Pigmentiphaga sp. H8: one gene and its partner. The protein of the gene in region 1 interacts with the protein of each later gene in a pairwise test. Links are inferred from orthologs where the notes say so. Each region holds a gene or a part of one and is shown on either strand. Other genes may lie near its edges. The genes, in order: gyrA and gyrB.

Region 1 (7,139 bases):
ATGGATATACATGCCCAGTATAGCATTGCGGTTGTTCTCTCATGCCACTCACTCCTGGGATAAGTAAGTGTTTGTGCCAGAAATCACACCGGCTGCACGCAAGCGCCACTGCGATAACCGGGACATTATCCTTTCGAGATCGCTTTTTGATGGTGAATTGGTGAGTTGTAGCTTTTTCGCAACTGATTGGCCGCCTACCCAGACCTCTTCCACGTCCTCCCTGCCGGCCGCGTAGACCACGTGGGAAACCGGGTCGAACACCGGCGCCAGCCGGGCGGAATCGAGCCGGATCGCCACCAGGTCGGCGTATTTGCCCAGCGTTATCGAGCCGATCTCGCGGTCCCATCCCAGCGCCTTCGCGCCGCCCAGGGTGGCCGCATGCAGCGCCCGGTGGGCGGGCAGCGCGCGCGCGTCGCCGCTCGCGCCCTTGGCCAGCAGGGCCGCCAGGCGCAGTTCCGACAGCATGTCCAGGCGGTTGTTGCTGGCGGCGCCGTCGGTGCCTATGCCGAGGTTGACGCCGGCCTCGAGCAGGCGGGCGACGGGGGCGAGGCCGCTGGCCAGCTTGAGGTTCGATGCCGGGCAATGGGCCAGGCTGGCGCCATGGGCGGCCAGCAGCGCGATGTCGTCGGCGTCCAGGTGGACGCCATGCACGGCCACCAGGCGGGGGGACAGCAGCCCGAGGTGGGCCAGGCGCTCGGTGGGGCGCATGCCGTGCATGGCCAGCGCCTCGTCCACTTCCTGGCGGGTCTCGTGCAGGTGGATGGCGATGGTCAGGTCGGCCTCTTCGGCCACGGCGGCCAGGTGCCGCAGCATGTCGTCGCCCACGGTGTAGGGGGCGTGGGGGGCCAGCATGAAGCGCAGCCCGGGTTCGCCGCGGTACTTTTCGTGGGCCGCCAGGGCCTGGGCGAGCATCTGCTCGGCGGGGGGCGCGTCGGGAATCTCGAACACCGTGCCGCCCACGGCCGCGCGGATCCCCATCGACAGCGCGGCGCGCGCGACCTCTTCGGGGTAGAAGTACATGTCGGCGCAGCAGGTGGTGCCGCCGGCCAGCATCTCGGCGAAGGCGAGGACGCTGCCGTCGTAGACGAAATCGGCGGACATCAGCTTGCGTTCCATGGGCCAGATGCGTTCCTGCAGCCAGGTCATGAGCGGCAGGTCGTCGCCGGCGCCGCGCAACAGGCTCATGGCCGCGTGCGTATGCAGGTTGACGAAGCCGGGCAGCAGGGCGCAGCCGGACAAGGCCTGTTCGGCGGCGTCCGGATGCCGGCTGCGCAGGACGGCGTGCGGTGCGATGTCGGCGATCCGGCCGTCGCGGACGGCAATGCCGTGGCCGGCCAGGACGGCCTGGTCGGGTTCGACGGGAATCAGCCAGTCGGGAAGCAGCAGGGTGGTCGAGGCCATGGACGGGGCGGGTGGGGGCGGGGCCCTAAGCATAACGCCAGGCCGGGGTGATAAACTCCCAAGCTTCGCCCGCCGTTCGTTCGCAAGCTGTTTTGCCCTCGCGAAATGCCTTGCGAGCGGGATGGACAACACCTCTTGATGCAGCTTGCCCATGGATTCCTTCGCCAAGGAAACACTACCGATCTCTCTTGAAGAGGAAATGCGCCGCAGCTACCTGGATTACGCGATGAGCGTGATCGTCGGCCGCGCCCTTCCCGACGTCAGAGACGGTCTGAAGCCGGTGCACCGGCGCGTGCTGTACGCGATGCACGAACTGAACAACGACTGGAACCGGGCCTACAAGAAATCGGCCCGTATCGTCGGCGATGTCATCGGTAAGTACCACCCGCACGGCGACCAGGCGGTCTACGACACGATCGTGCGCATGGCCCAGCCCTTCTCGCTGCGCTACATGCTGGTCGACGGCCAGGGCAACTTCGGTTCGGTCGACGGCGACGGCGCGGCGGCCATGCGGTACACGGAAATCCGCCTGGCCAAGATCGCGCACGAGCTGCTGGCCGACATCGACCAGGAAACGGTGGATTTCGGGCCCAACTACGACGGCAGCGAGAAAGAACCGCTGTTGCTGCCGGCACGCCTGCCCAACCTGCTGGTCAACGGCAGCTCCGGCATCGCCGTGGGCATGGCCACCAACATCCCGCCGCACAACCTGGCCGAAGTCGTCGACGGCTGCCTGTACTGCCTGCGCAATCCCGAGTGCACGGTGGACGAGCTGATCGAGATCATTCCCGCCCCCGACTTCCCCACGGGCGGCATCATCTATGGCATGTCCGGCGTGCGCGAAGGCTATCGCACCGGCCGTGGCCGCGTGGTGATGCGGGCCAAGACCCATTTCGAGGACGTCGAGAAGGGTGGCCGCCAGGCCATCGTGGTCGACGAGATCCCGTATCAGGTCAACAAGCGTTCGCTGCTCGAGCGCATCGCCGAACTGGTCAACGAGAAGAAGGTCGAGGGCATCTCCGACATCCGCGACGAGTCCGACAAGGACGGCATGCGTGTCGTGATCGAGCTCAAGCGTGGCGAAGTGCCCGAGGTTGTGCTCAACAACCTCTATAAGAACACCCAGCTGCAGGACACCTTCGGGATGAACCTGGTGGCGCTGGTGGAAGGCCAGCCGCGCCTGTTGAACCTGAAGCAGATGGTGGAGTATTTCCTTGCGCACCGCCGCGAGGTCGTGACCCGCCGCACGGTGTTCCAGCTGCGCAAGGCGCGCGAGCGCGGCCACGTGCTCGAAGGCCTGGCCGTGGCGCTGGCCAACATCGACGATTTCATCGCCATCATCAAGGCGGCCCCGACGCCGCCCATCGCCCGCCAGGAATTGATGGCCCGCACCTGGGACTCGTCGCTGGTGCGCGAGATGCTGACGCGCGCCGAGACCGATACGGCCGGCGGCCGCAGCGCCTACCGTCCCGAGGGCCTGCCCGAGGACTTCGGCATGCAGGCCGACGGCCTGTACCGCCTGAGCGATACGCAGGCCCAGGAAATCCTGAACATGCGCCTGCAGCGCCTGACCGGCCTGGAGCAGGACAAGATCGTGGGCGAGTACAAGGACGTGATGGCCAACATCGCCGACCTGCTCGACATCCTGGCCAAGCCCGAGCGCGTGACCACCATCATCGGCGACGAACTGTCGGCCATCAAGGCCGAGTTCGGCACCGACACGAAGGACATCCGCCGTTCGCACATCGAGCTGAACGCCACCGAGCTCGACACCGAGGACCTCATCACCCCGACCGACATGGTGGTGACGCTGTCCCATTCGGGCTACATCAAGAGCCAGCCGCTGTCCGAGTACCGCGCGCAGAAGCGCGGCGGACGGGGCAAGCAGGCCACGGCCACGAAGGAAGACGACTGGATCGACCAGCTCTTCATCGCCAACACGCACGACTCCATCCTGTGCTTCAGCAACCGCGGCCGCGTGTACTGGCTGAAGGTCTGGGAAGTGCCGCAGGGCACCCGCAACTCGCGCGGCCGGCCCATCGTCAACATGTTCCCGTTGTCGGAAGGCGAGAAGATCACGGTGGTGCTGACCGTCAAGGCATACAGCGAGGACCACTACGTCTTCATGGCCACGGCCAAGGGCACGGTCAAGAAGACGCCGCTGTCCGACTTCTCCAATCCGCGCAAGGCCGGGATCATCGCGGTGGACCTGGACGACGGCGACTACCTGATCGGCGCCTCGCTGACCGACGGCAAGCATGACGTGATGCTGTTCTCCGATGCCGGCAAGGCCGTGCGCTTCGACGAGAACGACGTGCGTCCCATGGGCCGCACCGCGCGCGGCGTGCGCGGCATGATGCTGGAGGACTCGCACACGGTGATTTCGCTGCTGGTGGCCGAGAACGAAATCCAGAGCGTGCTGACCGCGACCGAGCACGGCTACGGCAAGCGCACGCCCATCGGCGAATACACCCGCCATGGCCGGGGCACCAAGGGCATGATCGCCATCCAGACGTCCGAGCGCAACGGCAAGGTCGTGGGCGCCGTGCTGGTGGATCCGACCGACGAGATCATGCTGATCACCACCGGCGGCGTGCTGGTGCGCACGCGTGTCAGCGAGATCCGTGAAATGGGCCGGGCCACGCAGGGTGTCACGCTCATCAACATCGACGAGGGCACGCACCTGTCGGGCGTGCAGCGCGTGGTCGAGTCCGATACCGAGGAGCCCGAAGGCGACGGCGCCGACGCCGAACCGCAGGCCCCGTCTTCCAGCGAGGCCGAATAAGGCGGCTGCCATGAATCGACCCTACAACTTCTCGGCCGGTCCGGCCGTCCTTCCCGAGGCCGTGCTGCAACAGGCGGCGGCCGAAATGCTGGATTGGCACGGCAGCGGCATGTCGGTGATGGAGATGAGCCATCGCGGCAAGCACTTCGAGCAGATCTGCGACGAGGCCGAGGCCGACCTGCGCGAACTGCTCTCGGTTCCGGACGACTACGCCGTGCTGTTCCTGCAGGGCGGCGGACTGGGCGAGAACGCCATCGCGCCGATGAACCTGATCGGCCGCCGCGAGGCGCATGCGGCCGACTACGTGGTAAGCGGTTCGTGGTCGGTCAAGTCCTGCGCGGAAGCGCGCCGCTACGGCGACGTGGCCGTGGCCGCCACGTCCGAGCAGGCCGCCGTCGTGGACGGTGCGCAGCAAGGCCCATGGACCTATATGCCGGACCCCGGCTCCTGGCGCGTGCGTCCGCAGGCGAGCTACCTTCACCTGTGCAGCAACGAGACCATCGGCGGCGTGGAGTTCATGGACTGGCCGGACCTGGCCGCGCTGGGCGCGCCCGATACCGCGCTGACCGTGGACGCGTCCTCGCACATCCTGTCGCGGCCGATGGACGTGCGCCGCGCGGGGCTGATCTACGCCGGCGCGCAGAAGAACATCGGGCCGGCCGGCCTGACCATCGTCATCGTCCGCAAGGACCTGCTGGGCCAGGCGCTGCCCATCTGTCCGTCGGCGTTCGACTACGCCATCGTGGCGAAAGAGCGCTCGCGCTTCAACACGCCGCCCACCTACGCGATCTACATCGCCGGCCTGGTGTTCAAGTGGCTCAAGCAGCGCGGGGGCGTGGCGGGCATGGAAACCGCCAACGTGGCCAAGGCCCGACTGCTGTACGACTACCTCGACAGCACCTCGTTCTACCGCAATCCGGTGCACCGGCCCGTCCGCTCGCGCATGAACGTGCCGTTCATGCTGCGCGACGATGCGCTGAACGCGCCGTTCCTGAAGGCGGCCGAAGCCGCGCATCTGCTGCAGCTCAAGGGGCACAAGAGCGTGGGCGGCATGCGCGCGTCCATCTACAACGCGATGTCCATCGAGGGCGTGCGCGCCCTGGTCGACTTCATGAAGGAATTCGAGCGCAGCCATGGATGACGATCTGCAAAAGAAGCTGGGGCCGCTGCGCCAGCGCATCGACGCCATCGACGCCCAGGTGCTCGAACTCCTGTCCGAGCGCGCGCGCACGGCGCAGGCGGTGGGCATGGCCAAGGAGCACCACGCCGGGGCCGTGTTCCGGCCCGAACGCGAGGCCCAGGTCATCCGGCGGCTGCAGGAGCTCAACGCCGGGCCGCTGCCCGGCCAGGCGCTGTCGGCCATCTGGATGGAGATCATGTCGGCGTGCCGCGCGCTGGAGCAGCCCGCCCGCGTCGCCTATCTGGGGCCACAGGGCACCTATTCCGAGCAGGCCGTGCTGGCGCATTTCGGCCACGCGGTCGAGGCCATTTCGTGCGGCACGATCGACGAAGTGTTCCGCTCGGTGGAAACCCGCCGCGCGGACTTCGGCATCGTCCCGCTGGAAAACTCCAACGAAGGCGCGGTCAACCGCACGCTGGACCTGCTGCTGTCCTCGCCGGTGAAGGTGCTGGGCGAGCGTTCGGTCGCCGTGGTGCAGTGCCTGATGACCCAAAGCGGCACGCTGGACGGCGTGAGCGTCATCCGCTCGCATCCGCAGTCGCTGGCGCAGTGCCAGGGCTGGCTGTCCGACCATCATCCCGAGCTGGCCCGGGCGTCGGCGGCCAGCAATGCCGAGGCGGCCCGCCTGGCGTCCGAGGACCCTGCCGTGGCGGCCATCGCCAGCGAGCAGGCGGCGCAGCGCTGGGGGCTCAAGATCGTGGCCTCGGGCATCCAGGACGATCCGCACAACCGCACCCGTTTCCTGGCCATCGGCCATCTCGAGACCACGCCCTCGGGCCGCGACAAGACCAGCCTGATCCTGGCCGTGCCCAACGAAGCGGGCGCGGTCTACCAGATGCTGGCCCCGCTGGCCGAGAACGACGTGTCCATGACGCGCTTCGAGTCCCGCCCGGCCCGCACCGGCCAGTGGGAATACTATTTCTACGTCGATATCGAAGGCCATCGCCAGGACCCCAAGGTCGCCAAGGCGCTGGCCGCGCTGCAGGCGCGCGTGGCGTTCCTCAAGGTGCTGGGGTCGTACCCGGTATCTGCTTGAGCGGAGACGTACCCATGTCGCATCCGGATTCGGCTCGGGAAGCCCCTGGTTCCCCGCAGCCCCTGGTGCCGGTACTCGCGGTGGTGGGCGTGGGGCTGATCGGCGGTTCGTTCGCCGCCGCGCTGCGGCGCGCGGGGCAGGTCGGCGAGGTCTGGGGCGTCGGCCGCCAGGCCGGGACGCTCGAGCAGGCGCGCAAGCTGGGCCTGATCGACCGGGCGGTCTCGCTGGAAGAAGCCGCGCGGGCCGACCTGGTCCTGATGGCCGTGCCGGTGGGCGCGACGCGCGCGACCCTGGACGGCCTGGCGCCGCATCTGGGGCCCGGCACCGTCGTTACCGATGCCGGCAGTACCAAGATGGACGTGGTGCGCGCTGCGCGCGAGGCGTTGGGCGCCCGCATCGGCCAGTTCGTGCCGGGCCATCCGATCGCCGGCAGCGAACAAAGCGGCCCGGCCGCCGCCTTTGCCGACCTGTACCGCGGGCGCACGGTGATCCTGACTCCGCTGGACGAGAACCCGCCCGCGGCCGTCGGCCTGGTCGAACGGGCGTGGGCCACCTGCGGCGCCGAGATCCGGACGATGCGCCCGGGCGAACACGACACCGTGCTCGCCTCGGTCAGCCACGTGCCGCACCTGCTGGCCTTCGCCTACATGACGCAGGTTCTGGAAGCCGCCGATGCGGGCCTGCGGCTGGACCTGGCCGGCAGCGGCTTTCGCGACTTCACCCGCATCGCCGGCGGC
Region 2 (17,147 bases), 1.8 Mb from region 1 along the record:
CGGGAAAGCAGACGTGATCCTGGCGGAATACGGCATGAGGTCTCCTTGAACGCCGGCGGCCCCTGCTTGGGAGACCGTCGAATTGCCGCTGATCGTAGAAGGGGCCCGCCACCGCGCACAAACCAGTATTTCTCACTCGGCCTTGAACTTTTCTAACGACTGGGCGGCGCCGCAGGCCACGAGCCATTCGCGGAAGGCGCGGATCTTCGCGTCGTCGGCACGCGCCTGCGGACAGACCAGGTGATAGCCGCGCGGGCGGCGCAGCACGAAGGGATGCGGCGCCACCAGCACGCCTTGTTCGAGGTCCCTGGCCACGTAGCGAAGCTGGCCCAGCGCGACGCCCAGCCCTTGTATGGCGCATTGGTAGATCACGCTCAGGTCTTCGTAGTAGACATCGCCGGCCGAGACCTTTCTTGCCGCGCCCGCCGCGGCGATCCAGTCGGGCCAGTGCTGCGGCCGCCGGTTCGAATGCAGCAGCGGCAGCTTGAGCAAGGCCGCGGTGCTGGCTTGGGCGGGCAGGGTAGCCGCCAGTGCCGGCGCCATGACGGGCGTCAGCGCATCGCTGAACAACAGATCGCCGCGCAGCCCCTCCCATGGCCCGTCGCCGTACAGGATGCCGACGTCCACGGTGTCGCGGCGGAAATCGACCGCGTCCACGCTGGCTGCCAGACGGATCTTGATCGTCGGATGAGCATGCTGGAAGGCGGGCAGCAGCGGAATCAGCCAGCGCAGGAAAAAGGTCGTATGCCCTCTTACCGTCAAGACCTGCGCCGAGCCCGAGGCCACCAGTTCCTGCGTGGCGCGCACGATCTGTCCGAACGCGACGCTGAGCCCCTTCGCGTAGACCTCGCCGCCGCGCGTCAGCCGGGGCGGCCGCTCGGTGCGGTCGAACAGCGCGAATCCCAGCCAGGTCTCCAGCGCCTTGATCTGGTGGCTGACGGCGCCCGGCGTGATGTGCAGTTCGGCGGCCGCCTCGGTGAAGCTCAGGTGGCGCGCCGCGCTCTCGAACACACGCAGCGGATTCAAGGGAGGAAGCTGAGGGTTCATGGCCACGCTCCAGCATTAGTTTTTCTAAAAACTGGATGAAGTATTTTGGATGGCGGCAGGCGGGATGGCCGCCTTAAGATGATCCGGCCGGCTGCCGCGGACGCGTCGCGGCAGACTACATCATCCGTCTGTGCGGCGGAAGCAGGAGCATTGCGTGAACCCAGACTACTCCACCGATTTCCCATCGATCAAAGACACGGTCGACGCCGCCGAATGGCACACCCGCACGGACCTGGCCGCGTGCTACCGGTTGATGGACCGGTACGGCATGACGGACATGATCTACAACCACATCACCGCGCAGATCCCGGGCAAGCACGAGCGCCTGCTGATCAATCTCTACGGGCTGCTGTACAAGGAGATCACCGCGTCCAGCCTCGTGGAGATCGACTACGGCGGCCACGTCCATCGCAGTCCGGCCACCGCGTACGGCATCAACCGGTCCGGCTACGTGATCCACGGCTGCATCCATCGGGCGCGGCCCGACGTGCACTGCATCATCCATACCCATACCCGCGCGGGCATGGCGGTGTCCGCCATGGACTGCGGCCTGCTGCCCATCACCCAGACGGCTTCGCGCTTCCACGGGCACATCGCCGAACACGCGTTCGAGGGTCCGGCCGTCGACCTGGCGGAACAGGCGCGCCTGATCGCCGATCTCGGCCCGCACAACGCCATGATCCTGCGCAACCACGGCCTGCTGGTCTGTGCGCCGTCGATCGCGCAGGCGTTCAACCTCATGTACCAGCTCGAGATGGCCTGCCGTGCCCAGGTCGACGCCATGGCGGGCGGCATCGGGCAGATCCGCATTCCGTCGGAAGAGGTCCTGGCGCGCTCCGCGCATCTCTACCAGCCCGGCACGCGCCGGCCCTACGGCGAACTGGAATGGCATGCGATGCTGCGCTGGCTGGACGCCGAACCCGGGGGCTTCCCGCGCCACGACCGCTGAGCCAGACCGCATGCGCAAGATCACCTTTCGTCATCCCATCGTCGAGATCGATGGCGATGAAATGACCCGCGTCATCTGGGCCTGGATCAAGGAAGCGCTGATCCTGCCTCACGTCGATGGCGAACTGCAGTACTTCGATCTCGGCCTGCGCAATCGCGACGCGACGCGCGACCAGGTGACGCTGGACGCCGCGCACGCCACGCTGCGCCACGGCGTGGCGGTCAAGTGCGCGACGATCACGCACGACGCGGCACGCATGCGCGAATTCGGCTCGCCCGCCATGCTGCCCAGTCCCAACGCCACCCTGCGCAACATCCTGAACGGCACGGTATTGCGCGAGCCCATCTGCTGCGCCAACATTCCCCGCCTCGTGCCGCACTGGGACCAGCCCATCGTCATCGCCCGCCACGCCTACGGCGACCACTCCAGCGCCAGCCAGCTCGAACTGCCGGGGCCCGGCACGCTCAGCATGCGCTTCACGCCCGACGACGGCGGACCCGCGCTGGAGCGCGAAGTCTGCCGCACCGACGGACCGGGCATCGCCATGGCCATGCACAACCTCGACGCCTCGATCGCCGGCTTCGCGCGCGCCGTGTTCCGCTACGGGCTCCAGCGGCGCTACCCCGTCTACCTGTCGACCAAGCACACCATCATCAAAACCTACGATGGGCGCTTCTCCGCCCTGTTCCAGGAGATCTTCGAAAGCGAGTTCGCATCGGCCTATCGCGCGGCCGGCCTGGCCTACGAGCATCGATTGATCGACGACATGGTGGCCAGCGCGCTCCGGTGGCGGGGCGGCTACATCTGGGCGTGCAAGAACTATGACGGCGACGTGCAATCGGACGCCGTCGCCCAGGGCTACGGGTCCCTCGGCCTCATGGCATCGGTGCTGATCACGCCCGACGGGCGGGCCTTCGAGGCGGAGGCCGCCCATGGCACGGTCACGCGCCACTATCGCGAGCACCAGGCCGGCCGGGCAACCTCGACCAATCCCATCGCCTCCATCTACGCCTGGGCGCGCGGGCTGCGGCAGCGCGCGGAACTGGACGGCACGCCCGATCTGGCCGCCTTCGCCGCCGCGCTGGAACGATCCTGCACCGCGACCGTGGAGGCGGGCTTCATGACCCGGGACCTGGCGGCCCTCGTGCACCCGGACCAGCCCTGGCTGAACACGCGCCCCTTTCTCGAACGCGTCGCGGCCACGCTGCACCAGGAGCTTGCCGCCTGAGGCTCCCGTTACACCCCCTTGTTTTTCACATACGTGAAATCGCTTTCACATGGGTGAAAGCAGCGTCTACCCCGTGTTTCCCGTCGAGATAATCCGCCGCATTCGATGCATGCGGCCACGACAGGAGACACCATGCCCCAGCACATCAGGATAGACAGACCAGGCCCCATCTGGCGGGTCGTCATCGACCGCCCCGACGCCAAGAACGCCCACGATCTCCAGACCTTCCAGGAACTGGTCGCTGCCTTCGACGAGGTCGAGGCCGACCCGGCTTGCCGCTGCGCCATCCTGACCGGCGCCGGCGACATCTTCAGCGCCGGCCAGGACCTGCGCTTCACCGCCCAGGCCGATCCCCAGGCCATCGACGCCTACGGCCGCTGGAACGTGGCCGCCCGGCAGCGCATCCAGCGCAACGCCAAGCCCGTGGTGGCGGCGGTGAACGGTCCGGCCATCGGCGGCGGCGCCTACCTGGCCACGTCCTGCGACCTGGTGGTCGCCGTCGACACCGCCTTCTTCCAGATGCGCGAGATCCAGGCCGGCAACCATAGCGGCGGCGCCTTCCTGTTCACCATCGGCCGCGCCCGCTCGCTGGAGCTGTCGCTGCTGGGCGGACGCCTGCCCGCGCCGCAGGCGCTGGAATGGGGCCTGATCAACCGCTGCGTGCCGGCGGCGGACTTCGATGCCACCGTGGACGAACTGGCGACCGCGCTGGCCGAGCTGCCGCCGCTGGCCATCCGCTACACCAAGAGCGCGACCAACCTGCTGCTGGACATGGCCGGTTTCAGCAACCACATGGAGGCCGGCGCGCCGATGCAGCGCTACCTGGGCCTGACGCCCGACGGCCGCGAGGCCAAGCGCGCCTTCAACGAACGCCGCAAGCCGGTCTTCACCGGGCAATTCCCCCGCGTCGCCGAGTAGGAGAACCCGACCGTGCCTCAACCCTTGCAAGGCTACCGGGTCGTCGACTTCACGCACGTGCTGTCGGGGCCCATCGCCACCAACTTCCTGCGCCTGCTCGGTGCCGAGGTCATCAAGATCGAATCGGCCGCCGGCGACACCATGCGCAACTACGGCGGCATCCAGTATGCCGACGGCATGGGACCGTCGTTCGCGTCGGTCAACTCGGGCAAGAAATCCGTCGTGCTCGATCTCAAGCGCGACGCCGACGTGGCGGTCGCGCGCGAGCTGATCGCCGGCGCCGACGTCGTGACCGAGAATTTCCGGCCCGGCGTCATGGACCGCCTGGGCCTGGGCTACGAGGCCTGCAAGGCCCTCAACCCGCGCATCGTCTTCTGCTCGATCTCGGGCTACGGCCAGCGCGGCGAGCTCCGCCACCAGCCCGCGATCGACCAGATCATCCAGAGCACCTCGGGCATGATGAGCCTGAGCGGCGAACCGGGCACCCCGCCGATCCGCATCGGCTATCCGGCGGTCGACACCTATTCGGGCCTGCTGGCCGCCTTCGCCATCGTCTCGGCCCTGCTGCAGCGCGGCCGCGACGGCCAGGCGCAGCAGGTGGACGTGGCCATGTACGACGCCGCGCTGGTGCTGATGATCTCGATGGCCGGCCCGCACCTGCTGACCGGCAAGCGGCCCGCCAAGCAGGGCAACCGCGGCTACAGCATGTCGCCCACCGCCGACACCTTCCCCACCGCGGCCGGGCACCTGACGCTGGGCGCGGTCCGCCAGGACCAGTTCGAGCGGCTGTGCCGCGTGATCGAACGCGAGGACCTGATCGCCGATCCGCGCTTCCAGGACCGCGGCACGCGGGTCGCCCATGGCGAGGCCTTGCAGCATGAGGTCCGCCAGGCGCTGGCCGGCCGCGGCGCCGCCGAGTGGGCGGCCCTGCTCAACGCGGCCGGCGTGCCGGCCGGCGAAGTGCGCGAACTGCCCGAGGCGCTGGCGCAGCCGCACCTGGACGACCGGCAATTGCTGCTGTCCATCCCGGCCGGCGCCCAGGCGCTGCGCGTGCTGAACGCGGGCTTTTGCTACGAACACGACGGCCCGGGCCTGAACGCGCCGCCGCCGGCACTGGGCCAGCACACGGCGGAGATCCTGGCCGGCCTGGGCCGCACGCCCGAACAGATCGCCGCCTTCCTGCACCGCGAGGATGCCCAGGCGAGATCCTGACGCCATCCGGGGCGAACCCGGGTACGACAATAATCCCAAGGAGACCCACCCATGAAGATCATGCATCTTGCCGGCGCCCTGTGCGCACTGGTCCTTTCGGCCTCGGCCGCGCAGGCGCGCGACGCCGCCTATCCCACCCAGCCGATCCGCCTGATCGTGCCCTTCGCGCCCGGCAGCACCAGCGACAACTCCGGCCGCATCGTCGCGCAGCAGCTCGCCACCCGGCTCGGCCAGGCGGTGACCGTGGACAACATGCCCGGCGCCGACGGCCGCATCGGCATCATGGCGGCCAAGAACGCGCCGGCCGACGGCTACACCCTGGTACTGGGCAGCTGGACCAACCTGTCGGTCAACCCCATTCTCGTCAAGGACCTGCCCTACGATCCGCTCAAGGACTTCAAGCCCATCTCGGGCGTCACCCGCAGCATGCTGGGCATCGCCGTGCCGGCCAACTCGCCGTACAAGACACTGGCCGACCTCGTCGCCGCGGCCAAGGCGCAACCCGAGAAGCTGAACTTCGGCAATTTCGCCTGGGGCTACCGCCTGGCCACCGAATGGTTCTCCAGCATCGCCGGCATCCGCTTCACGCCCATCTCGTACAAGTCGACCAGCCAGATGAACACCGACCTGATCGGCGGGCAGATCGACGTGGCGATGGACGGCGTGGCCTCGCTGGCGCCTTCGGCCAAGGCCGCCAAGCTGCGCATCCTCGCGGTCACCGGCGAAAAACGCCACGTCGAGTTCCCGGACGTGCCCACCATCCGCGAAAGCGGCTATCCCGACTACGCCATCTATGGCTGGTCGGCGTTGATGGCGCGCACGGAAGTCAGCGACGCGATCACGCGGCGCCTGGCCGACACCATGAAGGAGGTGCTTGATTCCAGGCCGGTGCAGGAGTTCGCGGAAAAGGGCGGCTCCGAACTGCTCAAGCGCGATCCCGAGCAGATGCGCGCCTTCAACGTGAAGGAAATCGCGACGCTGCGCACGGTTGCCGACAAAGCCGGGCTGGTCGCGCAATGAAAACGGCCGGACCGGTGCGGCACGCGCGCTCTGCTCAGTGTCCGAACTTGTCCGGCAAGGCCTCCATATGCTTGCGATGAAGCTCCACCACCCGCTGCAGCGCCTTCAGGAAATCGAGCTTCTTGGCGCGCAGCGCCACGAGGCTCGCGCCTATGCCCAGGGCCATTGGCGGCTGGTGGGCCGGCGCGGCCAGCAACGTCGTGATGATGCCGGCCCCCGGCGTCGATACGCCTTCGCTGTAGGCATAGCCGCTTTCGCGGTACTGCTGGATGCGCTTGCCCAGTTCCGCCATCGACACCCGGTGCTCCGGCGGTTCGTGCGCGTTGATCTGGTTGACCAGCGCCCACAGCTCGGAAGGCGGCTTGAGCGACAGCAGCACGGTGCCCATGGCCGACCGCAGCAGCGGCCGCAGCGTGCCCGGCGCCACGTCGCGCCGGTGCAGGGCATCCGGGCCGCGCACCACGTGGATGTACTGCACGTGGTGGCCGCTCTGTATGCCCAGCGTGGGCGTGCCGCCGGTTTCCTCGCGCATCTGGTACATCAGGCGGGCGATCGTACCGTCGGCCATCAGCGCATCGTTGACCCAGATGCCCAGCAGCGCCGCCTTCACCGTCGGCACGAAGGTCCGCTCGCTGGACGAGTGATCGAGATAGCCCATCTCGCTCAGCGTGCGCAGCAGGGCCAGGGTGCTCGAGGCCGGATAGTCCAGCGCCGCCGCGATCTCGCTCAGTGTCGCGGGCGCCTTGCGCCGCGCGAAGAATTCCAGAATCTCTATGGCCCGTTGGGCCGACTTGACCTTGGGCGCCATGTCCTTGCCTCCATCGTTGCGCCTACCCGCATTCTTTCAGCCAGGAACGAACCATGAAACTCGCCACCATTGAACTCGGCGGCCGCCCGCTGCCCGCACTCTTCCTGGACGACGGCCGCATCTGCGACCTCCAGGCCTTCGCCCAGGCCGCCCCGCGCGCCACGCTGCCCTTCCCGTGGCCCGAGACCGGCCGCCTGACCATGATCGACCTGGCCGCCGGCGGCGCCGCCACCTGGGCCTGGTGCCGCGACATCGCCGCCGTCGCCGACGCCCACCCGGTTTCGCCCGGCAGCTACCGCCTGCTGGCGCCCATTCCGCGTCCGCCCAAGAACATCTTCTGCCTGGGCCGCAATTATAGGGAGCACATCCAGGAAGATAACGCCTCGCGCAATCTCGATACCGACGTGCCCGAGCATCCGCAGTTCTTCACCAAGCCCTGGACCGCCATCGTCCCGCACGAAGGCGCCGTCCGCTACGACCAGCGCGTCACCCGCCGCCTGGACTACGAGGTCGAACTCGCCGTCGTGATCGGCCAGGGCGGCCGCGACATCGCCGAAGCCGACGCCCCCGGCCACATCTTCGGCTATACCATCCTCAACGACATCAGCGCCCGCGACCTGCAGAAGCGCCACGACCAGTGGTTCAAGGGCAAGGCCATCGACGGCAGCTGCCCCTTCGGCCCCTGGATCGTCTCGCCCGAGGCCGTCGGCGATCCCCACGCGCTGCGCATCTCGCTCAAGGTCAACGGCGAGCAGCGCCAGGACGCCAGCACCGGTGCGATGATCTTCTCCATCCCGCGCAGCATCGCGTCGCTGTCCTCGGGGCTGACGCTGGAACCGGGCGACGTGATCGCCACCGGTACGCCCTCGGGCGTCGGCTATGCGATGAACCCGCGCCAGTGGCTCAAGGACGGCGACGTGATCGAATGCGAGATCGAGAAGATCGGGAAGTTGGTGAACCGGGTGGAGGAGGTGATAAATTGAACGGCCCGGCATCCCTCGCCAGAAAGCCGACATGACCATCGAACTCGACAAGCAAGTCCGGACCACTGCCATCGCCTCGATCCAGCGCTACTTCGACCAGAACATGGAGGAGCCCATCGGCAACGTCGCCGCCGGCGGGCTGCTCGCCTTCTTCGTCGAAGAGATCGGGCCCGCGATCTACAACCAGGCGGTCGCGGACGTGCAGGAGCGGTTGCAGGTACGCCTGTCGGAGATCGACCTCGAGGTCCACGAGGAAGAGTTCGCCTACTGGCGCAAGTACGACCAGGCGGGCAAGGGGCGCCGCTAGCGCTCGCGCCTTACCCGCGGCGCGCCCACCACCACAGCCCCCAGGCCGCCAGCGCCGGGATGCCGAACAGCGCCACGTGGATGGGCAGTTCTTCGGCCAGGGTATAGCCGTGGGACAAGCCGGTACGCAGGTTCCAGGCCGATACGCCCAGCCAGGCCAGCGTAAAGAGGCTCGCGGTCCGGGTGCGATGCGGCAAGGGGGCCAGGCGCAGCAGCGCGATGGCCAGGATCAGTCCGACGGCGATGAGGATCAGGGTGCGCATGGGGGCCTCGATTGGGGTAACGCCAGCATAAGGCAAGCCAGGCGCCGGATAAACCCCGCCTTGCTGGATGGACTGTCCGGAAGGGCGACCCTGTCTTCAGGCGAACTTCGCGTCCACGCCCGGCGCCGGCGTGGCACCGAATCCTCCGCGCCGCACCACCGCTTCGCGGCCGCCGTGGGCTTCGATCAACGCATGCTGGTCGGCCTTGGCGATGCGATCCTGCGCCTCGGGATCGACGATCCGCCGCAGCGCCGCGGTCAGTTCGTCCACCACATGCGCATGCCGCCCGCCCGGGACGAGATCGATCCGCTCCTCGGGATCCGCGACCAGGTCGAACAACTGGGGTGCCATGTCCACGTAATGGATCAGCTTCCACCGGTCCTGCCGCAGCATGTAGGCGCCGGTGGCCGCGCCCGCCGCATGGTATTCCGAGAACACCGGGCGCGCCGGATCGTCCGGCGCCCGCGCCAGGTCGACCAGGGACCGGCCCGGCAGGTCGGCGGGCGCCTCCACGCCCATCCAGGCCAGCAGCGTGGCGCCCACGTCCACCAGCGACACGTGCGTGCCGACGATGTTGCGCGTCGAGCGGCCCGGCGCCCGCAGCAGCATGGGCACCCGCGCCGCTTCCTCGTACAGCGTGGACTTGCCCCACAGGGCCCGCGCGCCCATGTTGTCGCCATGGTCGCTGGTGTAGATGACCAGCGCCTCGTCGGCCAGCCCCGATTCCTCGATGGCCTGGCAGATCTGCGCGAAGTGCCAGTCCATGAACGAGCACAGCCCGCCGTAGCTCAGCAGGGCGCGGCGCCGCAGCTCGTCGTCGAAGAAGCTGTCGTGCGGAAAGCAGGTCCGCAGCGCGGCGATCCAGGGATGGTCCACCCGGTCGGCCGCCCGCGAAAGCTTGGGCAGCGGGATGTCGTCCAGCCGGTAGGCCGAGGCGAACGCTTCCGGGGCGATCAGCGGGAAATGGGGCGCCACGAACGAAGCGAACAGGACCCAGCCGTCATCCCGCGCATGCTCGCGTATCCATTTCGTCGATGCCTGCGCGATGGCCCGGTCATAGCGGGTATAGCTGCTTTCGCCGATGCCGATCTCCTCGGCCAGCGCGCGCGTCTTGTGCCGCACCGGCAGCGGATCGCGCACCGCGCCCAGCAGGTCCCCCACGCCGTTCACCACGTGCATGGGCAGGATCTGGCGGGTGAAGCCGGTGTCGTCGGTCTCGTTGCGAAAGTGCAGTTTGCCGATGGACGTCACGTCCACGCCGGCATCGCGCAATCTGTGGGTCCAGCCCGGCTGCTGGCCGGTGTAGGGCAGGGCGTTGTCCCAGTTGCGCGTCTCGTGGGTGTAGCGGCCCGTGGTGAACGAGGCGCGCGCGGGGATGCAGATGGGGGAATTGGTATAGGCCGACGCGAACCGGGTGTTGGCGGCCGCGAAGCGGTCCAGGTGCGGCGTGCGGATCCACGGATGGCCCGCGCACGACAGCGCGGCCCCCGAATGTTCGTCGGACATGACGACGATGGCGATACGGCGGGATCCCTGCTTCATCTCATGTCTCCTGCAACCCGCGTTCCTTGACGATCGTGCGCCACCGGGTCAGGTCGGCGACGACGTAGGCGGAGAAATCCTGCTGCGACATGGGCATGACGCGTATGCCCTCGCCGGCGAGCTTGTCCGCGGTTTCCTTGCGGCCCAGCACCTGGGCCACGGCGGCCGACAGGTCCCGCACCACGGCCGGCGGCAGATGAGCCGGTCCCATGATGCCCACCCACTGCACGGCCTCGAAATGGGGAATGCCGATTTCCTTCAGCGTGCGCACCTCGGGCAAGAGCGGATGGCGGTCCGGTCCGGTCACCGCCAGCGCGCGCAGCTTGCCCGCGCGGATGTAGGGCAGCACGCCCGCCAGGCCCGGCATCGCATATTGCACCTGGCCCGCCACCATGTCGTTGATGCCCGGCGCGATGCCGCGATAGGGCACGTGCAGGACGGACGTGTTCGTGGCCAGTTTCAGCCCCTCGAACACCAGATGGGTGATCGTGCCCACGCCGGCCGAGGCATAGCTCGCCTTGCCCGGGTGCGCCCGCACCTCGGCCAGGAAATCCTCGAAGCTGGCGGGTCCCGAGGGCTGGGCGACCAGCACGTTGGGCGCGCCGCCTATCATCGCGATGTGCGTGAAATCGCGGATCGGGTCATAGGGCACCTTGCGCAGCGCCGGCAGCGTGCCGTGAGTGCTGACGTAGCCGATCATCAAGTTGTAGCCGTCGGGCTCGGCCCGCGCCGTGGCCTGGCTGGCGATCTGCCCGCCCGCCCCGCCCTGGTTCTCGACCACCCACGGCTGCTTCATGCCCCGCGACAACTGGTCCGCCACGACGCGCGCGATCATGTCCGTGCCGCCGCCCGCGCTGACCGGCACCAGCAGGCGCACCGGACGCGAGGGATAGGACTGCGCCAGCGCGCAGGCCGGCACCAGCCCGGCCACCGCGGCGGATCGGGCGGCCATGGCCAGGACGCGGCGCCGGCCCGGATCGGTATGTTGAGTCATCTCCTCCTCCCTCCGCGGCCTGACATGCCTCGGGTTGCCGGGCAGTCTACTCAGCGCGTCAAGGGCGCGGAAGTACAATTCCTTTAGAACTTTTCTCAAAAAAATAGATAGCGGCCGGGCCTGGAGACGCTGCGTGGCACTCAATCTCGATCATCTGCGCGCGTTCCTGGTGGTGGTGGAAGAAGGCAGCATCAATCGCGCGGCCGCCCGCCTGCTGCGCGCGCAGCCCGCCGTGGGCCGGCAGATCCGGCTGCTGGAGGAATCGCTGGGCACGCCGCTGCTGGAACGCTCGTCCAGCGGCGTGCAGCCCACCAACGCGGGCGAACAGCTCATCGCCCATGCGCGGCGCATCTTCCGCGACGTGGCCGAGGCCGAAGCCGCCATGGCGCGCGTCGCCACGGAACCGGCCGGCGACCTGATCGTGGCCATTCCGACATCACTGGCCGACCAGCTCGGCCCCGTCCTGTTCGGCGCCATGCGCGACCGCCACCCGCGGGTGCGGTTGACGCTATTGGAAGGGGACAGCCATGCCATCACCAAATGGATGGCGGGCAACGAGGCCGACATAGGCGTGCTGCCCGAAGGCAGCTCGGACACCAGCCTGCATGCGGTCGAGTGCGGAAAGCAAGTGTTCTGCTTCTGCGGTCCTGCGGACGCGTTCCCGGTGCTGCCGGCGTCCATGCCGCTGGGGGATGCCTTGTCCTATCCGCTGGCCCTGTCCATCCCGCCGAACCGGCTGCGGCGGCTGGTCGACAGCGCCGCGGCCAGCCTGGGCCGCGAGGTGCGCCCCGTGCTGAACGCCAGTTCCAGCCCCTTGATTACCGCGCTGATGCGGCAGGGCGAGCTTTATACGATCCGGCCCCGCATCGGGCCGGCGCCGGCCGTGGTGGACGGCATCGCCTTCATCCCCATTGCGGAACCGGCCATCCAGCGCGGCATCAGCATCGTATGGAGCACCGCGCGGCCCTTGAGCCCGGCGGGAGAGGCGGCGCGCGCCACGCTGGAGGAATTGCTGCGCGGCATGGACGGCGCGCGGGCGCCGGGTTTCGGCTCAGCCCCGATGGCATGAAGGGTGAGAACCGGAGGTACTACAGATGAGAACATCAGTCACGATTGATGGACTTTCCGGTGGAACACCGCATATCTCTCTTAGATTTTTGTCCGGTGCCTAGCCTCAAGTTGGCGTTGGACCCAAGACGAACCGAGCCTGCTCCCTGCGCAACATTTGGTAGGGAGACATGAAGTCCACCCCTAGTCCAATGCATACATTAGGAATCTTGATTTTCTTGGCGGATGCTGACGCCACTTCGTGCGTCACCAGCGTATGAGGGCCGGTCAACGCAGCTGCAACCAACCAGAAGTCCGCTACCTGCATAAAGGTATTCACAGCCGCAGGCTCATACCCTTGTTGGACTACCCATGCGCTTACGTGCTGGGCGGCAGTGAGCACAGCAGCGTCTGGGGCCGTGAAGAATCCGTCCTCCCTACCCAGGGCCCACTCGGCCAATTCGTCCCCGCCACCAGTCAGTTCATCACCCACTTGGCGAATGCTGCGGAGCCGTCCGGCATCATATGTTTGGTCAAGCCAAGACCAAAATGCGGGGCAAAAGTCGAACCCGTACTGTAGATTCTTGGCCTGAATGAAGACGTTGGCATCCAGCAGGTAGGCCATCAGGTCGGAAATCCCAGTATTCGACCTAACTCGTTGAACGTGCCCGACTTTGCGATGCCAAGCATGCGAAATGCATCCCGGTACAAAGTTCGCCCTTCAAGAGTGCTTGCGACCAAGGACTGAGCAAATCGCTTGCTAACGCGAGCGACAGTGGTTCGATAGAAATCGCCTCCTCCTGCATTGCGCGCAGCCAAATTCTTCAAACGAGCCTCTTCATCCCGATAAGCCCCCCAGAACGCTGCTCTATCGAGATACCCCACGTCCAACATTCGTCGCAAGAGCACCAAGGTGCTGACCTTGAAATGTCGTGCCAGACGCTTCAATGCTGCATCCAGCACTTCATCGGCGCGAAGCGCATGAAGGAAACCCGCCTGAGGAACGAGCAGTTCGGCCGCCACCTGGTTGCACCACACCTCCACAGCATAGTCAGAAACTTCCGACATCCGAACATCCGACAAAGCCGACTGCCCCAGCCACAAATGCGCAAGCTCGTGCGCCAACGTAAACATCTGGGCAGCCTTGCTATCCGCCCCGTTGATGAACACCAAGGGTGCCAGCTTATCCGCAAGGGCAAAACCTCTGAACTCACGGGGGTCCAGCTGCCGGGTGTTGTTGTTCATCACCACCCCACTGACCATCACCATCACGCCCGCTTGCTCCGCCTGCGCAATGAACAGGCGCAATGCCTCAGCCCACGTCGGACATTCAGAACGAGCCTCCACGCTGAACCCGAGCACCTCGCGGATTCGTTGCGCCACTTCCATCGGCGGCGTCTCCATCGTCACGCTAGCGACGAAGGGTAGTGGTTCCTCGCCGTTAACCAGAGCTTCGTCCCGATACCAAGTTTGTCGTGTTTGACAGGTGAAAATCACATCCAGTAGATCGGCAGTCAGGCGTGGCGAATCTCGACCCATTGTCCGAAAATCGGGAATCGGCAAGTCCTCTCGCGGAGGCTCGGGAAGGAAGAAATACCCCAACGGCGCGTGCGTAGCCTGCGCGAACTGTTCGAGTTGGCGCAAAGTGGGCTGGATAGCGCCGGACTCCCACTCCATAAGACGAGGAAAACGCGTCAGCAACACAGCCTCATCCATCTGGGCGCGCTGGCGAGCCCAGATGAACATGATTGGTTGTATGGAGACGCGAGTCATGGTTGGAGTTTATATCGCAGCAATGTTTCGCACATCAACTGGCTGGTCACTGCGGGAGCAATATGGGTGCTACGGCGCTCGCATCGGAAAACATGCCGTCCATGTCGGCCGTGGGTTGTAGATGGTACGCACCACGGCCTCGCCAGCGCTGAAAAGGAGTTTTCTGAAAACGAAACACAAAAACGAACGACCACCAGAGGTGGCCGTTGAATTGTCTTACTGGACGGTCGATGCGCCGCAAGGCAGCCCTGACTCAGACGTCAATATTCCCCGCCATCAGCGCATGTGTCTCGATGAACGCGCGGCGCGGCTCGACGTGGTCGCCCATCAGCGTCGTGAAGATCTCGTCCGCCGAAATCGCGTCCTCGATCTGCACCCGCAGCAGGCGGCGCACGGTGGGATCCATGGTGGTCTCCCACAGCTGTCCGGGGTTCATCTCGCCCAGGCCCTTGTAGCGCTGCTTGGACAGCGAGCGCTCGGCTTCGGCGCGCATCCATTGCATGGCTTCGCGGAAGTCGGCCACCGGCAGTTCCTTGCGCTTGTCGCCTTCGCCGCGCTCGATCTTCGCGCCCGGGCCGATCAGGCCCTGGAAGGTCTGGGCGGCGTTGCGCAGCACGCTGTAGTCCGGGCCTTCGACGAAATGCGGGTCGATCACGCTGACGCGGATGTTGCCGTGGTGGTTGCGATGGATCTCCAGCTTGGACTGCTGGGTTTCCTCGTCTACGGAAACCTTGACCTGCACCACGCCGGGCATGGACGGGTCTTCCAGCTCGGCCTGCAGGCGCTGGCGCGACAGCTCGGCCTGGTCCACGGAAGACAGGTCCGCCTCGAAGCCGCGCACGATGGCCGACAGCGTGGCAAGGTCCACGAAGCGCGACAGGCGCTCGATCACGGTATCGGCCAGGTTGTACTGGCGCGCCAGTTCCTTCAACGCGTCGCCGGTGATGGGCTGGGCGTCGGCCGACGGGATCAGGCGGGCATCCTTGAGCGACAGCTCCAGCATGAAGGCGGCTTCTTCGGCGTCGTCCTTCAGGTAGCGTTCGTCGCGGCCGACCTTGACCTTGTACAGCGGCGGCTGGGCGATGTAGACGTAACCGTGCTCGATCAGCTGCGGCATCTGGCGGTAGAACAGCGTCAGCAGCAGCGTGCGGATGTGCGCGCCGTCCACGTCCGCGTCGGTCATGATGATGATGCGGTGGTAGCGCAGCTTGTCGATGTTGAAGTCGGGACCGATGCTGGTGCCCAGCGCGGTGATCAGCGTGGTGATCTGCTCGCTGCTGATCAGCTTGTCGAAACGTGCCTTCTCGACGTTCAGCACCTTGCCGCGCAGCGGCAGGATGGCCTGGAACTTGCGGTCGCGGCCCTGCTTGGCCGAGCCGCCGGCGGAGTCGCCCTCGACAATGTAGATCTCGGACTTGGACGGATCCTTTTCCTGGCAGTCGGCCAGCTTGCCGGGCAGCCCCGCGCCTTCCAGCACGCCCTTGCGGCGCGTCATCTCGCGCGCCTTGCGCGCGGCCTCGCGGGCGCGGGCGGCCTCGACGATCTTGCCGCACAGGGCCTTGGCGTCGATGGGGTTCTCGAGCAGCCAGCTTTCCAGGCTGCGCGCCACGGCGTCCTCGACCGAGGGGCGCACTTCGCTGGAGACCAGCTTGTCCTTGGTCTGGCTGCTGAACTTGGGCTCGGGCACCTTCACCGACAGCACGCAGGTCAGGCCCTCGCGCATGTCGTCGCCGGTGGTCTCGACCTTGGCCTTCTTGGCCAGTTCGTTTTCGTCGATGTACTTGTTGATGATGCGGGTCATCGCCGCGCGCAGGCCGGTCAGGTGCGTGCCGCCGTCGCGCTGCGGGATGTTGTTGGTGAAGCACAGCACGCTTTCGGTGTAGCTGTCGTTCCACTGCATGGCCACTTCCACGCCCACTGGCACACCCCCGGCCGACGACTCGGTGGCCACCGCGAAAACGTTGGGATGCAGCACGGTCTTGGCGCGGTTGATGTACTCGACGAAGCCCTTGACGCCGCCGCTGAAGGCGAAGTCCTCTTCCTTGCCCTGGCGCTCGTCCACCAGCTTGATGCGCACGCCGTTGTTCAGGAACGAGAGCTCGCGCAGCCGCTTGGACAGGATCTCGTAGTGGTATTCGATGTTGGCGAAGATCTGCGAGTCCGCCAGGTACTGCACCCGGGTGCCACGCTTGTCGGTCTTGCCGCTGACCTTCAGCGGCTCGACGCGTTCGCCGCGGCGGAACTCCATCTGGTGCAGCTCGCCGTTGCGCCGGATGCTGAGACGGAGCCATTCGGACAGCGCGTTCACGCAGGACACGCCCACGCCGTGCAGGCCGCCCGAGACCTTGTACGAGTTCTGGTCGAACTTGCCGCCCGCGTGCAGCTCGGTCATGACGATTTCCGCGGCGCTGCGCTGGAATTCGTCGTCCTTGTGCACGGCGGTCGGAATGCCCCGGCCGTTGTCGGACACCGAGATGGAGTTGTCGGCATGGATCGTGACGATGATCTCGTCGCAATAGCCGGCCAGCGCTTCGTCGATGGCGTTGTCCACGACCTCGAACACCATGTGGTGCAGGCCTGTCCCATCGGACGTATCGCCGATGTACATGCCCGGCCGCTTGCGCACGGCCTCCAGCCCCTTCAGCATCTTGATGGAGTCGGCGCCGTAGCTGTCCGACGAACCGGACGCCGGGCTCGCGGCCATCGCATTGCCAGCAAGAGTGCTATCGATCTCGCCCGTATCGGGCGCGGTATTCTGTTCGGTCATGAGTATGCAACCATCCACACTGCGCGGGCACGACTTCCGCCCTGCAGGAAAAAACTAAAAAAGAACAATCCACCCCATCCGGGGCAACGCCGGCACCGGCGCAACAAACCAAGCCCCTTCCCCCCAGACCCGGGATGCGGTGGATCCGGCTCCGCCGGTCCACCCGCATCGCCCCTGGGGGCGCGCGTAAGCGCGTAGGGGGGGCCTATATCCGCATAGGCATCACGACATACTTGAAGTCCGTGTCGTCGGGCAAGGTGATCAGCGCCGAGGAGTTGGCGTCGCCCACG

What was found.
Region 2: the proteins of gyrA (region 1) and gyrB interact in binary tests that used the Escherichia coli proteins (3 or more experiments, as listed by UniProt). The link is inferred for Pigmentiphaga sp. H8 from one-to-one orthologs.

The regions. Positions count from the first base shown.
Region 1 is NZ_CP033966.1:1,844,155-1,851,293, forward strand. The notes cover bases 1,189-4,386. They hold gyrA (DNA gyrase subunit A), read left to right. Parts: upstream 1,189-1,552; coding sequence 1,553-4,186; downstream 4,187-4,386. Other genes in these bases: EGT29_RS08720 (TRZ/ATZ family hydrolase), read right to left, coding at 1,189-1,401; serC (3-phosphoserine/phosphohydroxythreonine transaminase), read left to right, coding at 4,197-4,386. In the rest of the region: more of EGT29_RS08720, read right to left, coding at 49-1,188; more of serC, read left to right, coding at 4,387-5,327; pheA (prephenate dehydratase), read left to right, coding at 5,320-6,402; EGT29_RS08740 (prephenate dehydrogenase/arogenate dehydrogenase family protein), read left to right, coding at 6,417-7,139. UniProt on the Escherichia coli protein: A type II topoisomerase that negatively supercoils closed circular double-stranded (ds) DNA in an ATP-dependent manner to maintain chromosomes in an underwound state.
Region 2 is NZ_CP033966.1:2,834-19,980, reverse strand. What follows is about bases 14,070-17,147. They hold gyrB (DNA topoisomerase (ATP-hydrolyzing) subunit B), read right to left. Parts: upstream 16,795-17,147; coding sequence 14,344-16,794; downstream 14,070-14,343. Other genes in these bases: dnaN (DNA polymerase III subunit beta), read right to left, coding at 17,063-17,147. Also shown: EGT29_RS00095 (tripartite tricarboxylate transporter substrate binding protein), read right to left, coding at 1-36; transcriptional regulator GcvA, read right to left, coding at 133-1,047; EGT29_RS00085 (class II aldolase/adducin family protein), read left to right, coding at 1,202-1,996; EGT29_RS00080 (NADP-dependent isocitrate dehydrogenase), read left to right, coding at 2,007-3,224; EGT29_RS00075 (enoyl-CoA hydratase/isomerase family protein), read left to right, coding at 3,357-4,142; EGT29_RS00070 (CaiB/BaiF CoA-transferase family protein), read left to right, coding at 4,155-5,354; EGT29_RS00065 (tripartite tricarboxylate transporter substrate binding protein), read left to right, coding at 5,406-6,374; EGT29_RS00060 (IclR family transcriptional regulator), read right to left, coding at 6,409-7,182; EGT29_RS00055 (fumarylacetoacetate hydrolase family protein), read left to right, coding at 7,236-8,165; EGT29_RS00050 (DUF2164 domain-containing protein), read left to right, coding at 8,197-8,472; EGT29_RS00045 (hypothetical protein), read right to left, coding at 8,483-8,734; EGT29_RS00040 (sulfatase-like hydrolase/transferase), read right to left, coding at 8,831-10,276; EGT29_RS00035 (tripartite tricarboxylate transporter substrate binding protein), read right to left, coding at 10,278-11,270; EGT29_RS00030 (LysR family transcriptional regulator), read left to right, coding at 11,404-12,339; EGT29_RS00025 (DUF4411 family protein), read right to left, coding at 12,445-12,942; EGT29_RS00020 (ImmA/IrrE family metallo-endopeptidase), read right to left, coding at 12,942-14,063. UniProt on the Escherichia coli protein: DNA gyrase negatively supercoils closed circular double-stranded DNA in an ATP-dependent manner to maintain chromosomes in an underwound state.